Regions from separate parts of the Pseudomonas sp. NPDC079367 genome, predicted to be linked through region 1. Evidence: predicted binding sites of a transcription regulator. Region 1 holds the regulator's gene; each other region holds the start of a gene.
The links. The regulator sigma-54, encoded in region 1, starts transcription at its own class of promoters, with help from an activator protein. The targets are predictions, from matches to a motif close to ANTGGCATNNANNTTGCTNT.

Region 1 (7,918 bases):
GAACCTGCTGAGCAGCATCGAGCTGCTGGCCAACGCCAGTCGCCTTTTAGGTGACAAGGCAGTCGCTACTTTCAAGGTCAACGAATCGCGTTTGCAAGAAGCACTGGCGCGCAATCCGATTCTGGTCACCGCGCTCAACCCCATCATCGGTTACCAGAAAGCCGCCGAAATCGCCAAGCAGGCCTACAAGGAAGGCCGTGCGGTGATCGACGTCGCGCTGGAACACACCGATCTGTCACGCAGCCAACTGCAAGAGCTGCTCAATCCCGAGAAACTCACCGCTGGCGGCGTGTAAACCCCGCAACCGTTTTGGAGGCTCACCATGGAGCACTGGAAACGCACGATCGAACGGGCCAATCGCTGCTTCATGCTGGGCGAATTGATCGACGCCCGCGAGGCTTACCTGCAAGCCCTGGCGCTGGCGCAAGTGTTGTTCGAGCGCTGGGCGGACGCCGACGAAGCGGTGGCGGCGTGTGTCGTCTCTCATCACAACCTCGCCGACCTGCATCTGCGCCTGAACCAACCGGAGGAGAGCGCCGAATATCTTTGCGCCATCCACCAGCGACTGTTGCAGACCATGCAGGACGAACGCTTGCGTCCAGCCCTGCGTGAAGCGGCGTTGCGCCAGAGCAGTAAGACCTATGTCGAGCTGTTGAATTTCATCAGCGAGCACGGCGAGTACCCACGCACCCAGCGTCTGCTGCGCCCGGATACCGGCATTGCCCGCCGCGCCACAGTCACCCATCAGCATGGAGTCCATTGAAATGGCTTTTACCTTGCCTGCCTTGCCTTACGCCTACGATGCTCTCGAGCCGCACATCGATGCGCAGACCATGGAGATCCATTACACCAAGCATCACCAGACCTACATCAACAACCTCAACGCTGCCGTGCAAGGCACAGAATTCGCCGAGTGGCCGGTGGAAAAACTCGTCGCCAGCGTTCAGCAACTGCCGGAAAACCTTCGCGCGGCGGTGATCAATCAGGGCGGCGGCCATGCCAATCACTCGCTGTTCTGGGAAGTGATGGTGCCCAACGGTGGCGGCAAGCCTGACGGCGAGCTGGCCAGGGCCATCGACGAACAACTGGGCGGACTCGAGCGTTTCAAGGAAGCGTTCACCAAGGCCGCGCTGACCCGGTTCGGCAGCGGCTGGGCCTGGCTCAGCGTGACTGCGCAGAAAAAGCTCATCGTGGAAAGCAGCGGCAACCAGGACAGCCCGTTGATGCACGGCAACACACCAATCCTTGGCCTCGACGTCTGGGAGCACGCCTACTACCTGCGCTACCAGAACCGTCGCCCGGAATACATCAACGCGTTCTATAACGTGATCAACTGGCCGGAAGTCGCTGCGCGCTATCAAGCCGCACTGGTCTAAGCCTGCAATAAAAACGATCAGGGCCGAATATGGGCACGGAAACACTGGCGATTGGCAGCGGGCGCATGTTTCGTTACGCGGCGGGTTCGCTGTTGCTGTTGGCGGGAATGAGTTTGCTGGTTGCCCACGGTTTGCACTGGCTGAATCTGGTACCACGGCTGTTGCGGGCGCTGCAGGGCGGTGCCATCTGCGCCTTGGGCACGGCGCTGGGCGCGGTGCCGGTGCTGGTGATCCGCCGCATGCCGCAAGCACTCAGCGACACCTTGCTGGGATTTGGTGCCGGAGTGATGCTGGCGGCGACGGCATTTTCGTTGATCGTGCCGGGCATTGCGGCAGCTGAGAGTCTTGGCCTGACGCCGTGGGCTGCCAGTAGTCTGATCTGCTTCGGCATCCTGTTTGGCGCGTTCGGCCTGTATCTGGTGGATCGCAGGGTGTCCGGTGCCTCGCCGGAGATGCTCGTCGGCACGCCGGAACATCCGGTGATTCCACCACGAATCTGGCTGTTCGTTTTCGCCATCATTGCGCACAACATACCGGAAGGCATGGCGGTTGGCGTGTCTGCAGGTGGCGGGATGGCGGATGCCGACAGCCTGGCGATGGGCATCGCCTTGCAGGATGTGCCGGAGGGTCTGGTGATTGCGCTGGTGCTGGCCGGCGCAGGAATGTCACGGGTCAGAGCGTTTCTGATCGGCGCGGCGTCGGGGGTGGTGGAACCGGTGTTTGCGCTGTTATGTGCGTGGCTGGTGAGTCTGGCCCAGGTGTTGTTGCCTTTGGGATTGGCGCTGGCTGCGGGGGCAATGTTGCTGGTGGTGACTCACGAGGTGATTCCCGAGTCGCGTAGGCATGGCCATGACAAGCTGGCCAGTCTTGGCTTGTTGATCGGGTTTTGTCTGATGATGGCGATGGACACGGCGCTGGGTTAAGAAGGTCAAAAGATCGCAGCCTTCGGCAGCGCCTGCATCTGGAATGTGCCTCCCTGCAGGCGCTGCCGCAGGCTGCGATTTTTTGATGTTCGGCGGTCAGCCGCCTTCGTCGAAGTAGTTGTTGATCAGCTCCACCAAGGCGTCCATGGCCTCTTCAGCCTGTGCGCCTTCGGTGCTCAAGTGGATTTTGGTGCCTTTGCCCGCTGCAAGCATCATCATTGCCATGATGCTTTTACCGTCCACTGTGGTCTCGGGCGTGCGACCCACTCTTATCGTCGTCTCGGGAAACTTGCCGGCCACGCCGACAAATTTGGCCGATGCCCGGGCGTGCAGACCCAGCTTGTTGATGATTTCGATTTCACGAGCAGGCATCGCGATGTGAGTCCTTTAGGTGAGGTCGCGGTGGCGAACCTGGACGTTCTTGAGGGTTTTCTGCAGGGCCTGGCCCAGGCGTTCGGTCAGGTAGACGGAGCGGTGGTGTCCGCCGGTGCAGCCAATGGCAATGGTGACGTAGGCGCGATTGCTGGCGGCGAAACGTGGCAGCCACTTGTTCAGGTAAGCGAAGATGTCCTGATACATTTCTTCGACATCCGGCTGCTGCGCCAGGTACTCGGCCACCGGTGCATCGAGGCCGGATTGCGCGCGCAGCTCCGGTTTCCAGTACGGATTGGGCAGGCAACGCACATCGAACACCAGGTCGGCGTCGACCGGCATGCCACGTTTGAAGCCGAACGATTCAACCAGAAACGCAGTGCCGGGCTCCGGCTGATTCAACAGCCGTAACTTGAGGGTGTCGCGCAGTTGATACAGATTCAGGCTGGTGGTGTTGATTTTCAGGTCGGCCAGATCGGCGATCGGGCCGAGCAGGGCGGTTTCATCGTGGATGGCTTCGGCCAGTGAGCGATTGGCATTGCTGAGCGGGTGACGACGACGGGTCTCGGAAAAACGCTTGAGCAGGGTTTCTTCGTCGGCGTCCAGATACAGCACATCGCACTTGATATGCTTGGCGCGGACGTCTTCGAGCAGTTCGGGGAAGCGTGACAGATGGCTCGGCAGGTTGCGCGCATCGATCGACACGGCCACCAGCGGCTGCGCCAGCTCGGTATGGATCAACGCCCGCTCGGCCAGTTCCGGCAGCAAACCGGCCGGCAGGTTGTCGATGCAGTAGTAGCCGTTGTCCTCAAGGACGTTCAGGGCGGTACTTTTACCCGATCCCGAACGGCCACTGACGATGATCAAACGCATGATTAGTGCCCGTTCTGCTCGTCCAGTACAACCTGGTACAAGGCTTCGTTGCTCGCGGCGCTGCGCAGCTTTTCGCGCACTTCCTTGCGATCAAGCATGCTCGCGATCTGGCGCAACAACTCCAGATGCGCGTCGGTCGCGGCCTCCGGGACCAGCAGCACGAACAGCAGGTCAACCGGGGCGCCGTCGATGGCGTCGAAATCGATTGGAGCTTCAAGGTGCAGCAGCGCACTGACTGGCGCCGTGCAGCCCTTGAGGCGGCAGTGGGGAATGGCGATGCCGTTACCAAAACCGGTGGAGCCGAGTTTTTCACGGGCGATCAACGCCTCGAAAACATCCTGCATCGCCAGATCCGGCACTTCGCGGTGGATCAGGTTGGCAATGTGTTCGAGGGCTTTTTTCTTGCTGCCGCCCGGCGCGTTCACCTGGGAACGGCCGGGGGTCAGGATGGTTTCAAGTCGGATCATGGGATAGGGGTGTTAACGACCGGTCGCGCCCTGTAGGAGGCTCTGGGTCTTTTCCTTATGCTTTTTGAGTTGGCGATCCAGCTTGTCGGTGAGTGAGTCGATCGCAGCGTACATGTCAGTATCTTCTGCGTTGGCGACCACTTCGCTGCCGGGGATATGCAAGGTGGCTTCGATCTTCTGCTTCAGTTTTTCGACACACATCGTCACCTGCACGTTGGTGATCTTGTCGAAATGTCGCTCCAGTCGTTGGAGTTTTTCCTCGATGTAGGAACGCAGAGGTTGGGTCACTTCCAGTTGGTGTCCACTGATGTTGACTTGCATACAGCTTCTCCTTCGTTGCCAGTGCATAAAGCGGCAGGCCGAAAAGCCTGCCACTGGAACGCTGTAACGTGGCTTACATCAACCGCTTGCGTTCGCTCGAAGGCGCGATTCCGAGGGATTCGCGGTACTTGGCGACGGTGCGGCGAGCCACCTGAATGCCTTGTGCCTCCAGTAAACCAGCGATCTTGCTGTCACTCAACGGCTTTTTCTGATTTTCCGCAGCGACCAGTTTCTTGATGATCGCGCGGATCGCCGTGGACGAGCATTCGCCGCCTTCGGAGGTGCTGACGTGGCTGGAGAAAAAGTATTTGAGTTCATAGATACCGCGCGGGGTATGCATGAATTTTTGCGTAGTCACCCGGGAAATCGTCGATTCGTGCATGCCGACTGCTTCGGCGATGTCATGCAATACCAACGGCTTCATCGCTTCGTCGCCGTACTCCAGAAAACCGCGCTGATGCTCGACGATCTGCGTGGCTACTTTCATCAGGGTTTCATTGCGGCTCTGCAGGCTCTTGATGAACCAGCGGGCTTCCTGCAACTGATTGCGCATGAAGGTGTTGTCGGCGCTGGTGTCGGCGCGTTTGACGAAACCGGCGTACTGGGCGTTGACGCGCAAGCGTGGCACCGATTCCTGGTTCAGCTCAACCAGCCAGCGTTCGTTGTCCTTGCGCACGATCACGTCAGGAATGACGTATTCGGCTTCGGTCGACTCGATCTGCGAGCCCGGGCGCGGATTAAGGCTCTGCACCAGCTCGATGACCTGGCGCAGTTCGTCTTCCTTGAGCTTCATGCGGCGCATCAACTGGCTGTAATCGCGGCTGCCGAGCAGGTCGATGTAATCGGCGACGAGGCGCTTGGCCTCGGCCAGCCACGGTGTTTTGGCCGGCAACTGGCGCAGTTGCAAAAGCAGGCATTCGCTGAGGTTGCGCGCGCCGATCCCGGCGGGCTCAAATTGCTGGATGCGATGCAGGACGGCTTCGATCTCGTCGAGTTCGATGTCCAGTTCCGGATCGAACGCTTCAAGAATTTCTTCGAGTGTTTCGTCCAGATAGCCCTGATTATTGATGCAGTCGATCAGAGTGACGGCGATCAGGCGATCGGTGTCGGACATCGGCGCCAGGTTCAGTTGCCAGAGCAGGTGGCTCTGCAGGCTTTCGCCGGCGGAGGTGCGGGTGGTGAAATCCCATTCGTCGTCATCGCTGCTGGGCAGGCTGCTGGCGCTGGTCTGATAGACATCTTCCCATGCCGTATCCACGGGCAGTTCATTGGGGATGCGTTCGTTCCATTCGCCATCCTCGAGGTTATCCACCGTCGGAGCGGCTTCCTGATAGGAAGGTTCCTGGATTTCGGCGGGTTTCTGTTCGGCGTTGTCGGCCAGAGGATCGGCGTTGTCGAAGTCGTCGCCTTCTTCCTGGCGCTCGAGCATCGGATTGGATTCCAGAGCCTCCTGGATCTCCTGTTGCAGGTCCAAGGTCGACAATTGGAGCAGGCGGATGGCCTGTTGCAGCTGCGGTGTCATCGTCAGCTGCTGGCCCATTCTCAAGACTAGCGATGGTTTCATGGCAGGGGCTTAACACCTTATTCGCCGGCGCTTTGCGCCATCCACTACAGGGCGCCGAAGCGCCAAACTTAAGCAAATTATATGCCTGAAACTGAAGTGTTTGCCTAGAGCGCTGTAACAATTAAAGCGGATAAATGCGCCTTGAATCGATACAGCGCTGTCGCGCTTACAGGCGGAACTCGTGACCCAGATACACTTCCTTGACCAGATCGTTGGCCAGGATGGTCTCGGCATCGCCTTCAGCGATCAGTTGACCGTCGTTCACGATGTAAGCGGTCTCGCAGATATCCAGGGTCTCGCGGACGTTGTGGTCGGTGATCAGCACACCGATGCCTTTGGCCTTGAGGTGGTGGATGATCTGCTTGATGTCGCCGACCGAGATTGGGTCGACACCCGCGAACGGTTCGTCGAGCAGAATGAATTTTGGCGCAGTGGCCAAGGCTCGGGCGATTTCCACCCGACGGCGCTCGCCGCCGGACAGGCTCATGCCGAGGTTGTCGCGGATGTGGCTGATGTGGAATTCCTGCAGCAGGCTTTCCAGCTCCTTGCGGCGACCGGCCTTGTCGAGCTCCGGGCGGGTCTCGAGGATCGCCATGATGTTGTCGGCAACCGACAGTTTGCGGAAGATCGACGCTTCTTGCGGCAGATAGCCGATACCGGCCTTGGCGCGGCCGTGCATTGGCTGGTGGCTGACGTCCAGATCATCGATCAGCACGCGGCCCTGATCGGCCTGCACCAGGCCGACGATCATGTAGAAGCACGTGGTCTTGCCGGCGCCGTTGGGGCCGAGCAAGCCGACGATCTGCCCGCTGTCGATCGACAGGCTGACGTCACGCACGACCTGGCGGCTTTTATAGGCCTTGGCCAGGTGCTGAGCTTTCAGAGTTGCCATTACTGGGATTTCTCTTCGGTTTTCTTCTTCGGCTGGATCACCATATCGATGCGCGGACGCGCTTCGGTGACCTTGCTGCCCGTGGCGCGACCGGCGCTGGCCAGTTTTTTCACGGTGTCATAGACGATTTTTTCGCCTTGGGTGACGTTGCCGTCCTTGTCGACGACCTTGGCCTTGTCGATCAGCACCACACGGTTTTGCTGAGCGTGGTATTGAATCGTCACGCCGTAGCCTTGAACGGGCTTGGCGTCGCCCTGCGTCTGCAACTGCTCGAAGTAAGCCAGGTTGCCCACCGAGGTCACCACGTCGATGTCGCCATTGGGCGCGCGAGTCATCGTCACGGTGTTGCCTTTAACGATCATCGAGCCCTGGGTGATGATCACGTCACCTTTATAGGTGGCGATGCCATTCTTGTCGTCGAGTTGGGCGTCGTCGGCCTGAATGCGGATAGGTTGCTGCTGATCGTTCGGCAGGGACCAGGCGCTCGCGCTTCCCAGTGCTGCGCCCAGACTGAGCAAAATAGGGAGGGTTTTAACGAGCCTCATACTGTCCTCTTACGTTCGATTGCAGGTGTATCCTGCTGTCCTTCAGGTACGCTTTCATTCCGACGCCAGTCGATACGCCGCCAGCGCCCTCGATTCTAACGGGTTGCGCGGTCTGCGCATATTCTTGCTGCGGGAACACGGTCATGCGGGTGCTGGTGATCAGGGTGCCGCGCTGTTTCTCATCGGTGCGTTGTACGCGCACCGAATCGATCAATTCCACTTCGGTGCCGCCGGAGTTCACTTCGCCGCGCTCGCTGGTTACGTGCCATGGGAAGTCGGTTCCGCGATACATGTTCAGATCAGGTTTGGTCACCAGCGTAATGTCGGTGGCCTTGACGTGCTCGGCCTTGTCTGAGGTCATCTCGTACTGCACCTTGCCGTCGGGCAGGTACTGAATGGTGTGCGTGTTGGTCGCGTACCAATCGATCGGATTTTCGGCGGTCGAGACCGGTGGCTTGTCGAGGAAGCGTTCCGGGCTGATGTTCCAATAGCCCACGGCAGCGAAGATCGCCGCAATGCAGCCGAACAGCAGGAAATTGCGAAACTTTTTGCTAAACATGGTCAGGCTCACAGATACGCGGCGTT
Region 2 (7,918 bases), on a different contig from region 1:
ACAACGTCTTCTCGTTTATCGGCATGAATCTGCGGACCTTCACCCTGCGAGAGATGTTTTTGTGGATCTTTTTCAGCAAGCATTGCGGCGCGGTCATGTTCGATGCCCGCAAAGCGGTCGACCTGACTGGCCATGAGCACGAGTTTGAGCAGATTGCTTTCGACTTCGGTGACCAGTTGGGTCACGCGCTTGATCACTTGACCTGTGAGGTCCTGATAATCCTGAGCCAGCAGGATGTCGTTGAGGTTGCTCGACACCGCACGGTTGTCCGTGCTGCTGCGTGACAGAAAACCGTCGACCCGGCGCGCCAGTTCGCGGAACTCTTCAGCCCCGACCTCGCGACGCATGAAGCGGCCCCAATCGGCGCTCAAGGTCTGCGCTTCATCAGCCAGACTGTTGACCACCGGCGTGGCGCTTTCCACCAGATCCATGGTGCGGTTGGCCGCGGCTTCCGTCAGCTTGACCACATAGCCCAGGCGTTCGGTGGCGTCGGTGATTTGCGACACTTCCTCGGCCTGCGGCATGTGCGGATCGATCTGGAAATTGACGATCGCACTGTGCAGTTCACGTGTGAGCTTGCCCACTTCCTGATACAGGCCGCGGTCACGGGTCTGATTGAGCTCATGGATCAGTTGCACCGCGTCGCCGAACTTGCCTTTTTCAAGGCTCTCGACCAGTTCGACCGCGTGTTTTTTCAGGGTCGATTCGAAATCGCCCTGTGATGATTCGTTATGCTCCATAGCTCCCCCGCGCATTCATCAGCCGATGCGTTCGAAAATCTTCTCGATTTTGTCTTTCAACGCTTGAGCCGTGAAAGGTTTGACTACGTAACCGTTCACACCGGCCTGAGCGGCCTCGATGATCTGCTCGCGCTTGGCTTCAGCAGTCACCATCAACACCGGGAGGTGCTTGAGTTTTTCATCGGCGCGCACGTGACGCAGCAGGTCGATACCGGTCATGCCCGGCATGTTCCAGTCCGTTACCAGAAAGTCGATGCTGCCGCTGTTGAGCACCGGAATGGCAGTGGTGCCATCGTCGGCCTCGACGGTGTTGGTGAACCCAAGATCGCGCAGCAGGTTCTTGATGATCCGCCGCATCGTTGAGAAGTCATCAACGATGAGGATTTTCATGTCTTTGTTCAATTCGACCTCCAAGCAGTCTTAAACGCGCCCAGCACCTGGACACGCCACTTCAATCAATCGGCATAGCACTCGAAGTTTGTCTGGAGCACAACGGATCGAGACCGGCGCCGTTCATCACCGCACCAGCCTCGTTTCGCAGTGTCCCCACACTGCCTTCAGCGCGCTCGCCACTCCCCCAAACGCCCCCGCAAACGGGCCGCGCACTGGCTGTGTAACTGGCTGACCCGCGATTCACTGACGCCAAGGACTTCACCGATTTCCTTGAGGTTCAGCTCTTCGTCGTAGTACAGCGCCAACACCAGTCGCTCACGCTCCGGCAAATTGGCAATCGCGTCCGCCAGCGCCGCCTGGAAGCGTTCATCTTCCAGATCGCGTGACGGCTCCATATGAGCACTGGCGCCATCCTCGTGCAGCCCTTCGTGTTCGCCGTCCTGCAACAGGTCGTCGAAACTGAACAAGCGACTGCCCAGGGTGTCATTCAGAATCCCGTAGTAATCGTCGAGACTCAATTGGAGTTCGGCCGCAACCTCGTGATCTTTAGCGTCACGACCGGTTTTAGCTTCAATCGAGCGAATCGCGTCGCTGACCATCCTGGTATTACGGTGAACCGAGCGTGGCGCCCAGTCCCCTTTGCGCACTTCGTCGAGCATCGCGCCGCGGATTCGAATGCCCGCGTACGTTTCGAAACTGGCGCCTTTGCTGGCGTCGTATTTGGTCGAGACTTCGAGCAGACCGATCATCCCAGCCTGGATCAGGTCCTCGACCTGCACACTGGCCGGCAGGCGTGCCAGCAAGTGATAGGCAATGCGCTTGACCAGTGGCGCGTAACGCTCGATCAATTCGTATTGCGCGTCACGCGCCGACTTTTTGTAAAGATTCATGCCACTGGCGGTCATATCACAGGCCCTGCGGTTTGCTGCACGAGACGCTCGACGAAAAATTCCAGATGACCGCGCGGGTTCGCCGGCAGCGGCCAGGTGTCGACCTTCTGGGCGATAGCCTTGAAGGCCAGCGCGCACTTGGAACGGGGAAAGGCTTCGTAGACGGCGCGCTGCTTCTGCACCGCTTTGCGCACGCTTTCGTCGTATGGCACGGCGCCGACGTATTGTAGAGCGACGTCGAGAAAACGATCCGTGACCTTGGTCAACTTGGCGAACAGGTTGCGCCCTTCCTGCGGGCTCTGTGCCATGTTGGCCAGCACGCGGAAGCGGTTCATGCCGTAGTCGCGGTTGAGCAACTTGATCAGCGCGTAAGCGTCGGTGATCGAAGTTGGCTCGTCGCAGACCACCAGCAACACCTCTTGCGCTGCGCGCACGAAACTGACTACCGAGTCACCAATACCCGCAGCGGTGTCGATCACCAGCACGTCGAGATTGTCGCCGATGTCACTGAACGCCTGGATCAGGCCGGCGTGTTGCGCCGGGCTCAGGTGCACCATGCTCTGCGTGCCGGAGGCCGCCGGCACGATGCGAATCCCGCCCGGGCCCTGCAACAGCACGTCGCGCAGTTCGCAGCGGCCTTCGATCACGTCGGCCAGCGTGCGTTTGGGGGTCAGCCCCAGCAGAACGTCGACGTTCGCCAGACCGAGGTCGGCGTCCAGCAGCATGACCCGACGGCCAAGCTCTGCCAGCGCCAGCGACAAGTTCACTGACACGTTAGTCTTGCCGACGCCACCTTTGCCGCCGGTCACCGCGATCACCTGTACGGGATGCATGCTGCCCATGTTATTTCTTTACCTTGTCTTGCATAGACGGAGGCCACATTACTGGCTGCGCGTTCCCGATGGGAACAATGCGTGGCAGACCATCGATGTAGGTACAAAAACTGTTCATGAATACCTCAGCCAACCTGCTTGGTCGGGCTGTGATAGATATCAGCGAACATGTCAGCCATGGCTTCTTCGCTGGGTTCTTCCTGCATTTGCACGCTGACGGCGCGGCTGACCAGTTGATGACGGCGCGGCAGATGCAGATCATCCGGAATCCGTGGGCCATCGGTCAGGTACGCGACCGGCAATTCATGACTGATCGCCAGGCTCAACACTTCGCCGAGACTGGCCGTCTCATCCAGTTTAGTCAGGATGCAGCCGGCTAGCCCGCAACGCTTGTAACTATGATAAGCGGCGGTTAGAACCTGTTTCTGGCTGGTGGTTGCCAGGACCAGATAATTTTTCGAGCGGATGCCACGCCCGGCCAGGCTCTCAAGCTGCATGCGCAACGCCGGATCACTGGCCTGCAGCCCGGCAGTATCGATCAAAACCACGCGCTTGCGTAGCAGTGGATCCAATGCCTGTACCAGCGACTGACCCGGATCGACGTGCGTGACTGGCACGTTGAGGATGCGACCGAGGGTTTTCAGTTGTTCCTGCGCGCCAATGCGGAAGCTGTCCATGCTCACCAGCGCGACGTTCTGCGCGCCGTACTTGAGCACGTAACGCGCGGCAAGCTTGGCCAGCGTCGTGGTCTTGCCCATGCCGGCCGGGCCGACCATGGCAATCACACCGCCCTCTTCCAGCGGCTCGACTTCCGGCACGGCAATCATCCGCGCCAGGTGAGCGAGCAGCATGCGCCAGGCCTGACGCGGCTCTTCGATATCGGTAACCAGTGCCAACAGATCGCGCGACAGCGGGCCGGACAGGCCGATGCGCTGCAGACGGCGATAGAGATTGGCCTGGGCTGGGCGGCTGCCTTGCAACTGATTCCAGGCCAGCGTGCCGAGCTGCACTTCCATCAGCTCGCGCAGGCTGTTCAATTCAAAACGCATCGAGTCCAGCGCACGCGGATCGACACCGGCGGAGGCTTGTGCAGGGGCTGCGGCCGGACGCGCCGGCGCCGCGTGGGTCGGCTCGCTCAACGGCTCGGCAGCGGTCAGCGGCAGGCCTGCGGTCAATGGCAGCCCGGCGAACAACTGCTGATTGGTGTTGCCGTCGGCTTCGCCACGCAGGCTCAGCTCGGCCTGGGCAGTGACGATGCGCGACTGGGTCTTGCGCAGCTCGTCTTCGAGCTCCATGTTCGGAACCCGTGGCGCCAGCGCCGACAATTTGTAATCCAGTGCCGCCGTCAACTCGACGCCGCCGGCGATGCGGCGGTTGCCGATGATGGCGGCATCAGCGCCCAGCTCATCGCGAACCAGCTTCATGGCCTGACGCATATCGGCGGCGAAAAAACGCTTAACTTGCATAAACCACTACCTCAGCCGTTGGGCCCTACTGTCGCAACGATGGTCACTTGCTTGTTGTCCGGTACTTCCTGGTAGGCCAGCACATGCAGCCCTGGGACTGCGAGGCGACCAAAGCGCGAGAGCATCGCGCGAATCGGGCCTGCGACCAGCAGGATCACCGGTTGGCCTTGCATTTCCTGACGCTGGGCCGCTTCGATCAACGAACGTTGCAGCTTCTCGGCCATGCTCGGCTCCAGCAGAACGCCTTCTTCCGAGCCTTGTCCTGCCTTCTGCAGACTATTGAGCAATATCTGTTCCAACCTTGGTTCCAATGTGATTACAGGCAGCTCGGACTCAGTGCCTACAATGCTTTGGACGATGGCGCGCGATACGCCGACCCGCACAGCAGCGACCAGAGCGGCGGTATCTTGACTCTTGGCAGCGTTGTTCGCGATCGCTTCGGCGATGCTGCGAATGTCGCGCACCGGCACGTGTTCGGCGAGCAGCGCTTGCAGAACCTTGAGCAACTGCGACAGCGAAACCACGCCCGGCACCAGCTCTTCGGCCAGTTTCGGCGAGCTCTTGGCCAGCAATTGCATGAGTTGCTGCACTTCCTCGTGGCCGATCAGCTCACTGGAGTGCTTGTACAGAATCTGGTTCAAGTGCGTGGCGACCACGGTGCTGGCGTCAACCACGGTGTAGCCCAGCGATTGCGCCTGGGCACGCTGGCTGATTTCGATCCACACCGCCTCCAGGCCGAAAGCCGGATCTTTGGCGTTGATACCGTTGAGCGAGCCGTAGACCTGACCGGGGTTGATCGCCAGTTCGCGGTCCGGATAGATCTCGGCCTCTGCCAGAATCACGCCCATCAGCGTCAGGCGATAAGCGCTCGGCGCCAGATCGAGGTTGTCGCGGATGTGCACAGTCGGCATCAGGAAGCCCAGATCCTGCGAGAGCTTCTTGCGCACGCCCTTGATCCGCGCCAGCAATTGCCCGCCCTGATTGCGATCCACCAGCGGAATCAGGCGATAGCCGACTTCCAGGCCGATCATGTCAATCGGGGTCACGTCGTCCCAGCCCAGTTCTTTGGTTTCCATGGCGCGAGCCGGTGACGGCAGCAGTTCCTGCTGACGCTTGACCTCTTCCAGCGCCACGACCTTGGCGACGTTCTGCTTCTTCCAGAACAGGTACGCGCCGCCCGCAGCCAGCGCCGCCATGCTCAGGAAGGAGAAGTGCGGCATGCCCGGCACCAGGCCCATCACCGCCATCAAACCAGCGGCTACGGCCAGCGCTTTGGGCGAGGCAAACATCTGGCGGTTGATCTGCTTGCCCATGTCTTCCGAACCGGAAGCACGGGTCACCATGATCGCCGCCGCTGTCGATAACAACAGTGATGGCAATTGCGCCACCAAACCGTCACCGATGGTCAACAAGGCGTAAACCCTGCCAGCATCGCCGAAGCTCATGCCGTGCTGGAAGATACCCACGGCCATGCCGCCGATGAGGTTGATGAACAGAATCAGCAGGCCAGCGATGGCGTCACCACGGACGAACTTGCTGGCACCGTCCATCGAACCGTAGAACTCCGCCTCCTGGGCAACTTCCTGACGGCGCGACTTGGCCTGGTTCTGGTCGATCAGGCCGGCGTTGAGGTCGGCGTCGATGGCCATTTGTTTGCCGGGCATGGCATCGAGGGTGAAGCGCGCGCTCACCTCGGAAATCCGCCCGGCACCCTTGGTCACTACGACGAAGTTGATGATCATCAGAATCGCGAACACCACGATACCGACCACGTAGTTACCGCCGATCACCACCTCACCGAAGGCCTGGATCACCTTGCCGGCGGCTTCGTGGCCGTCCTGACCATTGAGCATTACCACCCGTGTGGAGGCCACGTTCAAGGCCAGGCGCAGGAGCGTCGCCACCAGCAGAATGGTCGGGAACACGGCAAAATCCAGCGGCCGCAGCGCATACACGCAGACCAGCAGGACGACGATGGACAGGGCAATGTTGAACGTAAAAAAGACGTCGAGCAGGAACGGCGGCACCGGCAACATCATCATCGCCAGCATGACCAGCAGCAACAACGGCACGCCCAGATTGCCTCGACTGAGGTCGGCAACGTTTGTGCGAGCAGTGTTGAGTAACTGAGAGCGATCCACCGGTTTTCCCCGTTCCTTTAAAGCAAACTTTTGACGCCCCGAGCGGGCGCAGGGCGGCTATTGCAAGAAGCTTTCCAACTTTTGCCCAAGCAGAAAAGATCGTCCGATCGCGGCCCGAGCCTTCGGCAGCTCCTACATGGATTTACGTCTCCTGTAGGAGCTGCCGAAGGCTGCGATCTTGTTTTAAACGACGAGTTTAAAAGACACCTGCAGACACGGTCTCAAGACTACAAAACCTTGCGCCAATGCCTACAGCCAAGCCAGAATCCGCCGGCTTGTGCGCTTTGGGGTCGGATTCTATTGTGGTCCGGTCGCTGACGAATCAGCGATCGGGTTTAGCGACCCGGACCAACTCAGTGCATCAGCGATCGTGGCTTCGTTGCGGGATTTTTCGCCCGCAATAACGTTATGGCGGCTGTATGCGGGAGACCTTAGGGTCTACCGGGGTGCCTGAGACCGGTTCGCTAACCTGCGTACAGCTGCCACCTTCACCTGTTTAGCGACAGGAAAAAGAGTGGCTCCATAACCTCAGGAGCTTCACCATGATCAAACCAACACCCAACCCACCCGAAACCGACCCCACCTCTCCCTACGAATCCCTCGATTCAAAAAAACTCCACCAAGCCGCCGACCGCGCCCTCGACCACTACCTCTGCCCGCCCGGCTCGACCCCACCGCCCTACAGCCCCCGCGCCATGTACGCCGTCACCGCCGACACCAAAAACGAAGACCTGCTGGCCAACGCCTGCGAAACCCTCGCCTCAGCTAAAACCATCGCCCAGGAATTTGCCGGACTGGTGAAACCATCCCAGCGCCGAACCCTGATGGGGATTGCGCAGCTGATCATGCTTGGGGAATTGGCGGTGAATCGGGTGCTGGATAATCTGGAGTTGCCGCAGTAGGCCGGCCTAACGCTGATCATTCCCGCGCTCTGCGTGGGAATGATCACAAAAAAACCGCCACCCCATTCAATCGGGACGGCGGTTTTTGTGTCACACGGGAAGGTCAGGTATCCCGACGCAAATCCGGTGGAATCGGCAAATCATCCTTCAACGGATCCGGACGCTTGCCCTTGCCTGCCTGGTGTTGGCGGATCTGATAGACGTAAGCCAACACCTGGGCCACCGCCAGATACAGGCCGCCGGGGATTTCCTGCTCAAGCTCGGTGGAGTAATAAATCGAGCGCGCCAGCGCCGGGGATTCCAGCAGCATGACGTTGTTGGCCACGGCGATCTCGCGGATTTTCAGGGCGATGAAGTCGCTACCCTTGGCCAGCAGCACCGGTGCGCCGCCCTTCTCCGAGTCGTATTTGAGCGCGACGGCGTAGTGGGTCGGGTTGGTGATGACCACGTCGGCTTCAGGAATCGCCGCCATCATGCGCCGCTGCGACATTTCACGCTGGGTCTGACGGATGCGCTGCTTGACCTCCGGTCGGCCTTCCTGATCCTTGTGTTC
Region 3 (7,918 bases), on a different contig from region 1:
CGGCGTCCTTCATCGGGAAACGCTTGAGCACCAGCAACACACGGTTGGCCAGACGCGACCAGAGGCACAGGCGATAGGCGGTTTCCATGGTCGCCATGCCACGCACGGCGGAGGTGTGCTCGCGCGCTTCTTCAAGGCCAAGCCCGACGGCTTCCTCGATGAGCAGGCCTTCAAGGCCTTTGGGGCAAGTGAGGAAGAGTTCGAAACGATCGGACATGGTAATTCCAGAGCCTTTGGCTAGTGGGCCGGCAACGCATTGCCGACCCGGTTTTCAATCAGGCGCTTTTCTGAAAGAGCGCCCGCGTGGCACGAAGGTGTGCCGTTCCATCCCCGCTGCTCGGGTTAAAAGAGCTTAGATGCCGGGACAGATAAAAAAGTTGATGAAACAAAAAGACTGAAAGCGACCCTTCGTCGAATAGTACCCAAGCGCAAACGTGGGTCATTCTCACTAAAGGATTAACCCGCTGAGCCAGCGGGGCGCCGATCATACCGGGGTTTGCGCAGCGAACGTTGAATAAATGCGCGGTTACTTATCGCCATAGCATCCTTTACGTTACGTGCTTATGACAAAACGATCATTCCCTCGGTGTGACTCATTGGTTAGAACTGAGCACAGGTTGACGTCGCAACGGCGTCAACACCTTGGCTCGCCACGCCGGCAGCGAGCCGCACACTGGCAGGTTTTTTCTGCCCGACCTCGGTTGAGGTCAACGCGACACTACAGTCAACAAGTGAGGGAAACACCCTATGAGAAGACTTAAGCGTGATCCGTTGGAAAGAGCATTTTTGCGCGGATATCAATATGGCGTTGGTGGCAAATCCCGTGAGCTTTGCCCATTTACTCTACCGTCGGTACGCCAAGCCTGGATTAACGGCTGGCGAGAAGGACGCGGCGACAACTGGGACGGTATGACCGGCACTGCGGGAATCCACAGACTCAACGAACTTCACGCCGTCGGCTGACACAGGGCATTTATTCCGACACGACAATCTGAATATGCAATGAATTAACCACGCACGTCCTTCCCGGACGGCGGGCTTCGGCCCAGGGGCTCCTTCGAGGAGCCCTTTTTATTGCCGGTGTGGCTGACACACATCCCGTGTAGGAGCTGCCGAAGGCTGCGATCTTTTGATCTTGCTTTTGATTCTAAAAAAAAGATCAAAAGATCGCAGCCTTCGGCAGCTCCTACACTGACCTGTGTTATTTGCGCAACGCGGCGATTGCGTCTACCGATTCACGAATCAGCGCCGGGCCCTTATAGATGAAGCCGGAGTAAATCTGCACCAGGCTCGCGCCGGCAGTAATCTTCTCCGCCGCGTGCTTGCCTTCGGTAATCCCGCCAGCGGCAATGATCGGCAAGCGCCCGGCCAATTCGCCGGCCAGCACTTTCACGGTATTCGTGCTCTTCTCGCGCACCGGCGCCCCCGACAGACCGCCCGCCTCGTCACCATGTTCCATGCCTTCAACGCCGACACGGCTGAGGGTGGTGTTGGTGGCGATCACTGCGTTCATGCCGGTTTCGATCAACGCCTGGGCAACCTGCGCGGTTTCTTCGTCGGTCATGTCCGGGGCGATCTTGATCGCCAGCGGCACATGTTTGCCGTGACGCAGGGCCAGTTCGGCGCGACGCGTGGCCAGATCCGCGAGCAATTGCTTGAGCGAGTCACCGAACTGCAGGCTGCGCAGGCCCGGGGTATTCGGCGAGCTGACGTTGACGGTGACGTAGCTGGCGTAGGCGTAAACCTTGTCCAGGCAGATCAGGTAATCGTCGACCGCGCGCTCGACCGGGGTGTCGAAGTTCTTGCCGATATTGATCCCCAGTACGCCCTTGTATTTTGCCGCAGCGACCCGCGCCAGCAGGTTATCCACGCCGAGGTTGTTGAAGCCCATGCGGTTGATGATCGCCTCGGCTTCCGGCAGGCGGAAGATCCGTGGCTTCGGATTGCCCGGCTGCGGACGCGGGGTCACGGTGCCGATTTCGACAAAACCGAAACCCAACTGCGCGAAGCCATCGATGGCCGCGCCGTTCTTGTCCAGACCGGCCGCCAACCCCACCGGGTTCGGGAATTGGAGCCCCATGACGGTCACCGGCACTTGCGCCGGAGCCTTGCACAGCATGCCGTTGAGGCCCAAACGCCCACCCGCGCCGATCAGATCCAGCGACAGATCGTGGGAGGTTTCCGGGGAAAGTTTGAACAACAGCTGACGGGCCAGGGTGTACATGGGCGGCGATGACTCGAGCGGCGAAAAGAGGCGGCGATTATAGCCGGGCATCGTCCCCCGGCGCGAGGCGCCTGCGCGAATCAGGCGACTGGCATATGCCTTGCACCACCCCGCTCATCAGTCTGCCGACCAATGACGGCGCGCAGGCCAGGACAATGGCGTCGTCCCCGGGTTTTGCCTGCGCAGAATCCGGGACGGCGTTTTTTTTGAGGTAGCGTATGAACGAAACGTCCTTGGGGCCGCAGGCCTGGGTCAATGGCAGCGATGCGCCGGAAAAGAGCGCGATCAATCTCGGTTTCATGGCGCTGAGCGACTGCGCCTCGGTGGTGGTCGCCGCCACCCAGGGCTTCGCTCAGCCCTACGGCCTGACCCTGAACCTCAAGCGTCAGGCGTCATGGGCCAACCTGCGCGACAAACTGGTCAGCGGCGAACTGGATGCCGCGCACAGCCTGTACGGGCTGATTTATGCGGTGCACCTGGGCATCGGCGGCGTCGCCCCGACCGACATGGCGGTGCTGATGGGCCTGAACCAGAATGGCCAGAGCCTGAACCTGTCCCATGGCTTGCAACAGGCTGGCGTGAACAGTCCTGAAGCGCTCGACCGCCACGTGCACCAAAGCCGCGCAAAACTCACCTTCGCCCAGACCTTTCCCACCGGCACCCACGCGATGTGGCTTTATTACTGGCTGGCGAGCCAGGGCATCCATCCGTTGCAGGATGTCGACAGTGTGGTAGTGCCGCCGCCGCAAATGGTCGCGCACCTGCAAGCCGGGCGCATCGACGGTTTTTGCGTCGGCGAACCCTGGGCGGCCAGCGCGGTGCAACAGGGGCTCGGCTTCACTCTGGCGACCAGCCAGAGCATCTGGCCCGACCACCCGGAAAAAGTCCTCGGCTGCACCCGGGCGTTCGTCGAGCAATACCCCAACACCGCGCGGGCGCTGGTCATGGCCATTCTTGAGGCCAGCCGCTTCATCGAACAAAGCCCGGAAAACCGCCGCAGCACCGCCCAATTACTCAGCGCTGCGGAATACCTCGACACCCCGGCCACCTGCATCGAGCCGCGCTTTATGGGCGACTACGCCGACGGCCTCGGCAATCGCTGGCAGGATCCGCACGCGCTGCGTTTTCACGGCGATGGCGAGGTCAATCTGCCCTACCTTTCCGACGGCATGTGGTTCATGACCCAGTTCCGCCGCTGGGGCCTGTTGCGCGAGGACCCGAATTATCTGGCCGTCGCCCGTCAGGTTCAGCATCTGGATCTGTATCGCGAGGCCGCCAGCGCTATCGGTGTCGCGACTTCATATGCAGACCTGCGCAGCAGCCAGTTGCTCGACGGCAAGGTCTGGGATGGCAGCGATCCGGCGGGCTATGCGCGCAGTTTCAAACTGCACGCCCTGAACGACGCCACCCCCCTACTCGCCCAGCGCTGACAGGAGATCGCGAACATGTTGCGCATTCTGCTGATCAACGACACCGCGAAAAAAGTCGGACGCCTGAAAGCGGCGCTGACCGAGGCCGGCTTCGAAGTGATCGATGAGTCCGGCCTGACCATCGACCTGCCGGCGCGCGTCGAAACGGTGCGTCCGGACGTGATCCTGATCGATACCGAGTCACCGAGCCGCGATGTCATGGAGCAAGTGGTACTGGTCAGCCGCGACCAGCCACGGCCGATCGTGATGTTCACCGACGAACATGACCCAGGGGTGATGCGTCAGGCGATCAGGTCCGGGGTCAGTGCCTACATCGTCGAAGGCATTCACGCACAGCGCTTGCAGCCGATTCTCGACGTGGCGATGGCGCGCTTCGAGACTGACCAGGCCTTGCGCGCGCAATTGCAGGCGCGCGACCAGCAACTGGCCGAACGCAAGCGCATCGAACTGGCCAAGGGTTTGCTGATGAAGATGAAGGACTGCAACGAGGAAGAGGCCTACACGCTGATGCGCCGCCAGGCCATGAGCCGCCAGCAGAAGCTTATTCAAGTGGCGGAGCAGATCATTGCCATGAGTGAGTTGCTGGGCTGAATGATCGTCCCCACGCTCTGCGTGGGAATGCATCACGTGACGCTCTGCGTCACCTCGCAAGAGCGGACGCAGAGCGTCCATGGCGGCATTCCCACGCGGAGCATGGGAACGATCTGACCCTCCTGTAGGAGCTGACGAGTGCAACGAGGCTGCGATCTTTTCGAGCCTTGGCACAAATCTCGCTATGTAAACCGCACAGGTAACCAACGGCGGTTGCCCCACCCACGACAAAGACGTCGCTCACCCCATTCGCCCTCGCGCGGATCCGGTAGCGGCGTTTTTGCGTTTTGGCCCCACAGAGCGGGGCCGGTGGTGCGGCCGTGCAGGCGCTCCACCTGCTGTGCATGACTCCTTTCGAGACTCTTTTCAGCCGAGGTGCGCGATGAATTCAAGCTTCTGGAAATCCGGCCATACCCCGACCCTGTTCGCGGCCTTCCTGTATTTCGACCTGAGCTTCATGGTCTGGTACCTGCTCGGCCCGCTGGCGGTGCAGATCGCCGCCGATCTGCACCTGACCACCCAGCAGCGCGGCCTCGTTGTCGCCACGCCCATTCTCGCCGGCGCGGTGTTGCGCTTCGCCATGGGCATGCTCGCCGATCGCTTGTCGCCAAAAACCGCCGGGCTGATCGGCCAGGTCATCGTCATCTGCGCGTTGTTCGGCGCCTGGAAACTGGGCATCCACAGTTACGAACAGGCGCTGATCCTCGGTCTGTTTCTCGGCATGGCCGGCGCCTCGTTCGCCGTAGCCCTGCCGCTGGCCTCGCAGTGGTACCCGCCAGAGCATCAGGGCAAAGCCATGGGCATCGCCGGCGCGGGCAACTCCGGCACTGTGTTTGCCGCGCTGCTGGCGCCGGTGATTGCCGCCGCGTTCGGCTGGAGCAATGTCTTCGGCTTCGCCCTGATCCCGCTGGTTTTGACTTTGGCGCTGTTCGCCCTGTTGGCAAAAAACGCCCCACAGCGACCGAAACCGAAAGCCATGGCCGATTACTTCAAAGCCCTTGGTGATCGCGACAGTTGGTGGTTCATGTTTTTCTACAGCGTCACCTTCGGCGGTTTCATCGGCCTGGCGAGCGCCCTACCCGGTTACTTCAACGATCAATACGGTCTGAGCCCGGTGACCGCTGGTTACTATACCGCTGCCTGTGTGTTCGGCGGCAGCCTGATGCGGCCGTTGGGTGGCGCACTGGCCGATCGCTTCGGTGGCATCCGCACCTTGCTGGCGATGTACACCGTTGCCGCCATCTGCATCGCGGCCGTCGGCTTCAATCTGCCAAGTTCCTACGCGGCGCTGGCGCTTTTCGTCTGCACCATGCTCGGCTTGGGCGCGGGCAACGGTGCGGTTTTCCAATTGGTGCCGCAGCGTTTTCGCCTGGAGATCGGCGTGATGACCGGGCTGATCGGCATGGCCGGCGGCATTGGCGGCTTCGCTTTGGCGGCGGGTATGGGCGCAATCAAGCAAAGCACCGGCAGTTATCAACTGGCGCTGTGGTTGTTCGCCAGCCTCGGTGTGTTGGCGTGGTTCGGCCTGCATGGCGTCAAGCGTCGCTGGAGAACCACCTGGGGTTCGGCAGCGGTGACGGCGGCGCGGGTCTGAGGCGTCGATGGCCCTGCAACTGAGCTTTGCCGAAGCCAGCGCCACCGGGCCGTGCGCAGAGAATCAGGACGCCCTGCGAGCGGTGACCCCGGCGCCGGCATTGGCGCTGGGCAAGGGTTATCTGTTTGCCATTGCCGACGGCGTCAGCCAGTGCGCCGATGGTGGCCTCGCCGCGCGTTCGACCTTGCAGGCGCTGGCGCTGGACTACTACGCGACGCCGGAAACCTGGAGCGTGGCCCAAGCGCTGGATCGTCTGCTGCTTGCGCAAAACCGCTGGCTGCAGGCCAACGGCGGCGGGCAACCGCTGCTGACCACGGTCAGCGCGCTGGTGATGCGCGGTCGACGCTTCACCCTCGCCCATGTTGGCGATTGCCGGGTCTATCGCTGGCACGCCGAGCGTTTGCAGCGCATCAGCGAGGATCACGTCTGGGAGCAACCGGGCATGCAACACGTGCTCAAGCGTGCGCTCGGACTCGATCAGCATCTGGTCCTGGATTTCCTCGACGGCGAACTGCGTGAGGGCGAAAGCTTCGTGCTGCTCAGCGACGGCGTCTGGTCGACCTTGGGCGATACCGCGATCGCGGCGGTTCTGCGTGATCAGCCGGACCTGCACAGCGCAGCGCAAACCTTGGTCAACGCCGCGCATCTGGCCGGCAGTCAGGACAACGCCAGTGCCCTGCTGGTGCGCGTCGATGCGCTGGGCGAAGCGAGCATTGGCGATGCGCTGGTGCAGCTGCAGCAGTGGCCGCTGCCGCCCGCGCTGAAACCCGGGCAAGCGTTCGAGGGCTGGCAAGTGCAGAGCGTCGTCGGCCAGAGCCAGCAATCATTGCTGTATCGCGTGCTCGACGGCCAGGCCCAGCCCTGGCTGTTGAAGACCTTGCCGACGCGACTGGCCGACGATGCGCAGGCCGGGCAAGCGTTGCTGTCGGAAGAATGGTTTCTCAGGCGCGTCGCCGGTCGGCATTTTCCGCAAATTCATGCCTGCCCTCAGCGTCAGCATTTGTATTACGTCATGCGCGAATACGCCGGGACGACGCTGGCCGAAATGTTTCAACACAGCGGCCCGTTACCTTTGGCGCAGTGGCAGGACATCGCCGAGCGGCTATTGCGCGCGGTCGGGCTGCTGCATCGGCGGCAGATTCTGCATCGCGACATCAAACCGGAAAACCTGTTGCTGGGGGATGATGGCGAGCTGCGCGTGCTGGATTTCGGTCTGGCTTATTGCCCGGGACTTTCGGAGGACGCGCCGGCGACACTGCCGGGAACGCCAAGTTTTATCGCCCCGGAAGGGTTTCGCGGCGAACCGCCAAGTGCACAGCAGGATTTATATTCGCTCGGCGTAACGCTCTATTACCTGCTCACCGGGCATTTTCCCTACGGTGAGATCGAAGCGTTTCAGCGGCCTCGATTTGGCGTGCCGGTGAATCCCGGTCGCTATCGCCCGGACTTGCCGGAATGGCTGGCGCAGAGTCTGGAACGCGGCGTCGCGGCCGATCCTCAGCAACGCTTTGAAACCGCCGAAGAGTGGTTGCTGGTGCTGGAACAGGGTGAGCGGCGCAGCCTGAGTGTGCGGCCCCGGCCGTTATTGGAGCGGGAGCCGTTGAAGGTCTGGCGGACGATGGCTTTGGTGGCGTTGCTGGGGAATGTTGTGCTGCTGGTTTTGTTGTTTCACAGTTGAACCGAGGCGCGCCGTTCGCGAGCAAGCCCGCTCCCACGTTAGAACGCGTTCCCCTGTGGGAGCGGGCTTGCTCGCGAAGGCGCCAGACCGACACCCCAGGTCCTCCATAGATAACGCGCCACGAACGAGCAACGCGCCTCCATTCGGTGCAGAAAAATTTCGTGAGCCGTACCAAACCCCAATAAACCCGCGCCTTCCAAAGTTGGCACAACCACTGCATTACCTTTCTCACCATACATAAAGCCCAACCTTCAACGACGAAGGCTGCGCTTCCCGAGAGCACGGGACCAGGACAAAGGCGTCCTCGCTAGGCAACTAGCGGGACGCCTTTTTTTTGTTTGCGCAAAATTTGTCGAGCAAGGCCCGACGGCCCACCAGAGGCCAGCCGCAGCTCCCGGAGA

Region 2: the regulator sigma-54 is predicted to act here: its motif matches at 6,523-6,542, upstream of flhA (flagellar biosynthesis protein FlhA).
Region 3: the regulator sigma-54 is predicted to act here: its motif matches at 2,312-2,331, upstream of ACIGDJ_RS22780 (CmpA/NrtA family ABC transporter substrate-binding protein).

Annotation. Positions count from the first base shown of each region.
Region 1 is NZ_JBITTW010000052.1:14,813-22,730, forward strand. Features, by position in the region: gene ACIGDJ_RS26065 (aspartate ammonia-lyase) at 1-295, shown strand, start outside; gene ACIGDJ_RS26070 (hypothetical protein) at 323-763, shown strand; gene ACIGDJ_RS26075 (superoxide dismutase) at 765-1,376, shown strand; gene ACIGDJ_RS26080 (ZIP family metal transporter) at 1,406-2,299, shown strand; gene ACIGDJ_RS26085 (HPr family phosphocarrier protein) at 2,396-2,671, opposite strand; gene rapZ (RNase adapter RapZ) at 2,687-3,544, opposite strand; gene ptsN (PTS IIA-like nitrogen regulatory protein PtsN) at 3,547-4,011, opposite strand; gene hpf (ribosome hibernation-promoting factor, HPF/YfiA family) at 4,024-4,332, opposite strand; gene ACIGDJ_RS26105 (RNA polymerase factor sigma-54) at 4,406-5,896, opposite strand; gene lptB (LPS export ABC transporter ATP-binding protein) at 6,063-6,788, opposite strand; gene lptA (lipopolysaccharide transport periplasmic protein LptA) at 6,788-7,333, opposite strand; gene lptC (LPS export ABC transporter periplasmic protein LptC) at 7,320-7,892, opposite strand; gene ACIGDJ_RS26125 (HAD family hydrolase) at 7,901-7,918, opposite strand, start outside.
Region 2 is NZ_JBITTW010000027.1:40,212-48,129, reverse strand. Features, by position in the region: gene ACIGDJ_RS19430 (protein phosphatase CheZ) at 1-740, opposite strand, end outside; gene ACIGDJ_RS19425 (chemotaxis response regulator CheY) at 759-1,130, opposite strand; gene fliA (RNA polymerase sigma factor FliA) at 1,298-2,038, opposite strand; gene fleN (flagellar synthesis regulator FleN) at 2,035-2,865, opposite strand; gene flhF (flagellar biosynthesis protein FlhF) at 2,982-4,322, opposite strand; gene flhA (flagellar biosynthesis protein FlhA) at 4,334-6,463, opposite strand; gene ACIGDJ_RS19400 (DUF6124 family protein) at 7,006-7,365, shown strand; gene flhB (flagellar biosynthesis protein FlhB) at 7,469-7,918, opposite strand, start outside.
Region 3 is NZ_JBITTW010000038.1:6,569-14,486, reverse strand. Features, by position in the region: gene rlmKL (bifunctional 23S rRNA (guanine(2069)-N(7))-methyltransferase RlmK/23S rRNA (guanine(2445)-N(2))-methyltransferase RlmL) at 1-217, opposite strand, end outside; gene rmf (ribosome modulation factor) at 748-963, shown strand; gene ACIGDJ_RS22785 (quinone-dependent dihydroorotate dehydrogenase) at 1,202-2,224, opposite strand; gene ACIGDJ_RS22780 (CmpA/NrtA family ABC transporter substrate-binding protein) at 2,443-3,654, shown strand; gene ACIGDJ_RS22775 (ANTAR domain-containing response regulator) at 3,670-4,245, shown strand; gene ACIGDJ_RS22770 (nitrate/nitrite transporter) at 4,628-5,839, shown strand; gene ACIGDJ_RS22765 (protein kinase) at 5,847-7,517, shown strand.